Regions from separate parts of the Paenibacillus sp. B1-35 genome, predicted to be linked through region 2. Evidence: predicted binding sites of a transcription regulator. Region 2 holds the regulator's gene; the other holds the start of a gene.
What was found. Region 2 encodes Rex, which represses fermentation and respiration genes when NADH is low (regulators of the CRP and FNR family bind a similar motif). Its sites were predicted from a motif close to TTGTGAAATATTTCACAA; they were not measured.
Positions count from the first base shown of each region.

Region 1 (3,194 bases), on a different contig from region 2:
TGATATCGTTATCTTCTCTTCTATATATGGCGCACACTAGTCACCCGTAGTTTACCACATCTATCTGTAATGGAGGTGACAAGCCCGTGAATTTATATAAAGAGCAGCATACCTGCGTTTTCGGCAAACAAAAAAGACCGAGCCTAATCATGACTCGATCTTGCCTACCTTTACATACCAATGTTCTGCGCTGCTGCCTCAGTTAGTGAACAGGCGAGCTCGCCGCTCCCGAAGGCATTGCGTTGCTTTCAGCACCTGTATCCTTCGAATGCAGATGCTCGGAAGCCCCATTCGTTACCTTCTGGTTATTCACATGCTGCGAACGTAAGTACACCATATAGTAAGCACCTGCTACAAAGACAACCCCTCCGGCCAAGTTGCCCAGCCAGACAGGAATGAAGTTCGACATATATTGCCCCCAGCTGAAATGCCCCTCAAAAATGGCTGCTGGAATGACAAACATATTGGCAACAACGTGCTGGAACCCGATGGCTACAAAAGCCATCGTCGGGAACCAAATGCCCATAATTTTTCCGCTGAAGCTCTTCGCCCCATAAGCCAACCATACCGCCAGTGCAACAAGCCAGTTGCAGCCAATCCCGCTGACAAAGGCCTGAATAAAGCTTTCATCCAGCTTATGAGCCGCTACATCAACGGTTTTCTGCAAATATGGGCCAGAACTCGTAAGCCCCACTACATGACCGAAGAAATACGCTACAAACAAAGCCCCCAAGAAATTAGCAAACGTAATCACCACGATATTTCGGATGGCCTCTCCGGTCGTTATGCAGCCTTTCATTCGGGCGAGCGGTACGGCCATCATATTCCCGGTCAACAACTCTCCGCCAGCTAATAAGACAAGGATCAACCCTACGGGGAACAACGCTGCTCCAATCAAGCTATTAATACTTCCCCATTCCGCGGGCGCGGCTGCCGTCACCCGTATATATAAGAGATAACCGAGCGCAATAAATGCCCCGGCAAGAAAACCTAAGATCAGCATGGCAGACAAAGGATTTCTCGCTTTGATCGTTCCGGTTTCCACTGTTGCCTCCGCAATTTGCTGCGGCTTCAAATAACCTGACATCGACATAACCTCCTGCTTGTGCATATTCCGATGCAAGCCTGATCATCCCAAGGCCTGCTTTCCATTCGCACCTACCCAGATGCGATTCACCCCGGTTGGAATGTCAACTGAACAGGTTGCAAATTCATTGTAACGAAGCCCTCACCATGATGTTGTGCATTTTATCACAAAGTATATTTCAAATATTGACCATTTTGCGTATACAAGGAAATAGGTGCACAGCATACAAAAAAAGCCAGCAAGTCAAGGTCTCGACTCACTGGCCCCCCCTATGAATTGGCTTGAGCGGCATCGTGCATTTACGCGCCGCGTTTGGCAACGATGCTGCGTGCAATGTGTACACCTGCGGCACCTGCCTGTGCGAGTCCGCGCGTAATGCCAGCGCCGTCTCCGCCGCAGTATAAGCCTTCAATTTCCGACTCCAATGTCGTATCCAGCTTTGGACGAGCGGAGTAGAATTTCGCCTCAACTCCATAAAATAACGTGTGCTCAGAAGCGATGCCCGGCGTTACACGATCAAGCGCTTCAACCATTTCAATGAGACTCTTCATCGTATTGTATGGAAGTACAAGACCCAAATCCCCAGCAACGGCCTCTTTCAAGGTAGGCTCCAGGAATCCTTCTTGGATGCGCTTTTCTGTTGAGCGGCGTCCGCGAATGATGTCCCCGTACTTCTGGACGATAATGCCGCCTCCGGACAAATCGTTCGCGCGCTTACAGATTTCACGAGCGTACTCATTCGGCTTATCGAACGGCTCCGTAAACTTATGCGATACAAGCAGCGCAAAATTCGTGTTTGCAGAGCCCAGCTTCGGATCCTTGAAGGAGTGTCCGTTCGCGCACATGATGCCACTGTGGTTCTCCACCACGACATGGCCAGACGGATTGCTGCAGAAGGTACGCACCTGTGTGCCAACAGACGTATTGAACACGAATTTCCCTTCATACAGGTGTTCATTGATTTCGCGCATAACGATATCGGAGGTCTCTACCCGCACCCCAACATCGACTTGGTTGTTGTACATTTTCAAGCGGCGCTTTTTCAATATTTCCGTCAACCATGCTGAGCCGTCACGTCCCGGCACGATTACCACTTGATCAGCTTCATGCTTCTCGCCGCTCTTTAGCTCAATCCCCTTCACAATATAACGCCCATCCTGCTTCTCTGAAATCAGATCCGCGACTTCTGTTTTGTAGGCCATTTCGACGCGAGGCTTCAAATATTCATAAATGGATTTTAAAATCTCCAGGTTCTGTTCCGTTCCCAAATGACGCACCTGTGCGCGCAGTAGCTTCAAGCCAGCAGAATAGCCCAGCTGTTCAATACGACGTACCGTTTCTGTTGTTGGATCGGTAATATCCGTTGTAGCTCCATGCTCCAGGTTGATTGCATCTACATATTTGATCAAGTCCAGTACTTGTGAAGCCGGCAAATAATCAGTCAGCCAGCCGCCAAATTCTGTCGTTACGTTAAATTTACCATCACTGTATGCCCCTGCTCCACCGAAGCCGTTTGTAATCGAACAAGCTGGGAGACAGCCGGCAAAGTCCTTCTTTCCTGCCGCTGGAGGACACTTTTGGATTTTCTCCTCCAAAATCGGACAGTTGCGGCGATAAATATCATGTCCCTTATCTACGAGCAATACTTTCAGATGTGGAGCCTTCAAAGATAATTCATAACAAGTGAAAATACCAGCCGGACCTGCTCCTACAACAATTACATCATATTTACTCATTGTTTCCTCCTCGATGCTCACGATGTTTCGGTCTATTTATCTCTTATCCGATGAGCCTGCACCTATTTGGGCAAAAAAAATATCCTGTTACGTGCAGGTATACCAAAGCATACCTATCGTAGTCAGGAATTTACGGCTCCTGGTAGAGACCCCTAGACCTTATCTCTGGGATATACGAACAGGATAAACAAAATAATGGCCAATCAATCCTTGCTCTCCACTTTCCGCGGGAGCAACCTTATTGTATCTAAATTTAACGAACAAGTCAACAACACTCACGCCCATTGTTCGTTAATTATTTTTAATCCCACATCATAATTTACTAATCACGATTATAAATAGAGCAAATTCCGAACATTATTATTTTGTCC
Region 1 covers NZ_JBCHVJ010000005.1:269,822-273,015, forward strand. The annotation lists gene ACQ5BJ_RS17880 (formate/nitrite transporter family protein) at 203-1,087, opposite strand; gene ACQ5BJ_RS17885 (NAD(P)/FAD-dependent oxidoreductase) at 1,387-2,823, opposite strand; purine riboswitch at 2,923-3,021, opposite strand.
Region 1: ACQ5BJ_RS17880 (formate/nitrite transporter family protein) is a predicted target of Rex. The motif match lies at 1,240-1,257, and genes of this name have one in related genera.

Region 2 (3,194 bases):
CGAATTGTCTTCGCACCATAGATTGTTCCCATGCGCAGTGCCTCTGCTGCAGGAATAGCAGTCGGATCACCGGACACGCCTTTATGGATCAGGGCGGCGAGTCGAATTTCTTCAAACATATCAAGGTTATTGTTGCTTGCCGGTCCGTCGGTACCAAGTGATACTACAACACCTGCACGAAGCAGCTCAGTTACGCGAGCAACGCCGCTCGCCAGCTTCAAGTTGCTGCCTGGATTGTGAGACACCGCCACATTATATTTCGCAAGCGTTTCTATTTCCTCATCTGTCAGATGAACACCATGAGCGACGAAGGAAGGACGTGAGAAGAAGCCAAGCTTCTCGAGATGCGCTACCGGACGCATTCCATAATCCTTCACATTTTGCTCTACTTCAGCTTTCGTTTCTGACATATGAGTATGAAGCGGCAAATCTAAATCATGCGCAGCCTGAACAAAGCTCTCGATAAAGGATGGCGGGCAAGTATACGGCGCATGTGGCGCCAACAGTGTACGAATGCGGCCATTTGCCTTCCCGTTCCAATCCTTCGCGAACTGGATCGCTTCATTCAACTTCTCCCGCTGTACATCCTCCGGACACAAGCCAATCGCTCCGCGCATGAGTGATGCACGGATTCCAGATTGCTCACTTACCTTTGCCACTTCATCCATGTAATCATACATATCAACAAATGTTGTCGTACCGCCCTTCAACATTTCAACAACCGACAACGCCGTTCCCCAGTACACATCCGTAGCGGTAAACTTACCTTCCATCGGCCACATTTTCTCCTGCAGCCACGTTTGAAGCGCAAGGTCATCACCATATCCGCGCAGCAAAGACATCGCAGCATGTCCATGTGTATTCACAAGTCCTGGAATAAAGAACAATCCCTTGCCATCAATGATTTCTGCACCTTCAGTTGTGTATTGCTCAGGCAAATCAGCTCCCAGATGAACGATGCGATCATTTTCCACGACCATGAATCCATGGAAGGAGGATTGTTTCGCAGTTGGAGACAAGTCGGCAAATATGCCGTTTTTAATAATGATTCGATGTGTCATTCGGCAGGTACTTCCTTTCCATTATCAGATAAATAATACGCCAAACTGAACAAGTCCGTCGTGAAGTCGGCTGTATGAACCCGAATATTCGGCGGCACTCTCAAGATGACAGGCGCGAAATTCAAAATGGCTTCTACCCCGGCCTCTACAAATTGATCCGCAACATGCTGTGCTTCCGTAGCCGGCACCGTAATGATTCCGATGCGAATTTGCTTTTCACGAACCGTAGGAATGAGATCAGACATGGGCTGAACTTTCAAATTGTTAATCTCAGTGTTAATTTTGGACTCCTGAGCATCGAACACAGCAACAATTTTCATATTATCTTTCAAGTATACGGTGTAGTTGCAAAGGGCGTGCCCTAATTTACCTGCGCCGACAAGTCCAACAGGTATTACCTGATCGAGTTTTAAAATATGCCGAATTTGTTGAATAAGATACGATACATCATACCCGATACCCTTGCGGCCGAAGTCGCCGAAGTATGCCAAGTCCTTTCGAATTTGGGCAGGATTCAAGTTCAGCTTCTGTCCCAAATCTTGAGATGAAACTGTGAGCACTTCACGCTGCTTCAATTCTAATAGGTGACGTAAATATACGGGTAAGCGCCGAACGACAGCTTCTGATATTTTTAGTGCTTTCATCCTAAAAAAGCTCCTCTCATCGCTCTCCAATACCTCTTTGATTATGGTCTAGCCACGTATCTATACGTGGTACAAGTTGTTCTGTTGCCATATGCTCCATTTTTGGACCAGGCAGCGAGTAAAGAAAGTGTTTGCCATAGCTTGTCTCAATAACCCGGGTGTCATAAATGATCACAATCCCTTTGTCCTGCGTTGTGCGCACGAGACGACCGAATCCCTGCTTGAACCGGATAACAGCCTGCGGTACAGAATATTTGCGGAACGGATTTTGATTCATCCGCTTCAAGCGATCGCATTTTGCTTCCACTAACGGGTGATTCGGCGGCTGGAAAGGAAGTCGTACAATCGCCAGACAGGTCAGCGCATCTCCCGGAATATCTACTCCTTCCCAAAAGCTGCTTGTCCCAAGAAGCACCGAGTTCGGCTGTTCTCGGAACCTTCGTGTCAGCTTGCTTCGATTGCCGCTGTCAATTCCTTGTCCCAGCACTTGAATGCCATGGAGGCTTAGCGCTTCCTTTAGCGGCTCATATACATCCCGCAGCATGCGATACGATGTGAATAATACAAGCATTCGTCCCTCTGTCACCTTAGCTACATCGGCCAGTGACTGCATCAGCGTCATATTAAACTTAGCGTCTGACGCCCCCTTTACGCTCGGAAAGTCACGCGGAATGACTACAAGCGCTTGTTCACGGTAGTTAAATGGTGACGGAAGGATCACGGTGTTCAAGCGCCCATCCCGTTCTGCATCCTTCAAGCCCAATTGTTCGGCCACGAACTGGAACGATTTATCGACAGACAATGTTGCTGATGTCAGAATGACACTCTTCTTCGGCTCAAAGAAATAACGCTTCAGTGCCTCACTCACATCAACAGGGACGGCATACATTTGCATCGATTTATGCTTATATTGGAGATTTCCTTCCATCCAATATACCGTATCCGCATCCTTGCCCTGCATAAACTCCCGGAATTCATCACGAAGTTGCCCAATGTCCTTGAACAGACCTGTCACGTCTGCCGTAACGCCTTGAACCTCGTCATCATCGTAATCCTTCCATTCGTTAACGAGCTTCTCCCCCGAACGGACAATGTCGCTTAAGCGGGTATGAATATCGCCTTCCAGTTCCGCAATAGAGCTCCAGGCTTCAGGACGATTACCTGACGGCAGCCTAAGCACAGCTTGGCCGCCCTCCGCTTGACCGGCTTCATTCATGGAAGGCAGCATCTGATAAAGTTGCTCATGCAAGCGATCCCACTGATCCTTGACATCGACGAGCTGTGTCAGCATCTTATCAATTCCTTCTGCCCAGACAAGCGCCTTTTCATTGCCTGACAAGCGAAGGCGCTGCTGCAGCAGCACAAGCGCCCCGTTTTTACTATCCTTGAACAACTGGGTCAACGGATGAATGAGTGAAAAATATTGCAAGTGAATGCCTAGGTGTTTGCCGGCCGTCTCTTCAAAGTGGTGTGCTTCGTCTACAACAAG
Region 2 covers NZ_JBCHVJ010000001.1:1,241,852-1,245,045, forward strand. The annotation lists gene ACQ5BJ_RS05205 (amidohydrolase) at 1-1,061, opposite strand, end outside; gene ACQ5BJ_RS05210 (redox-sensing transcriptional repressor Rex) at 1,058-1,705, opposite strand; gene dinG (ATP-dependent DNA helicase DinG) at 1,722-3,194, opposite strand, start outside.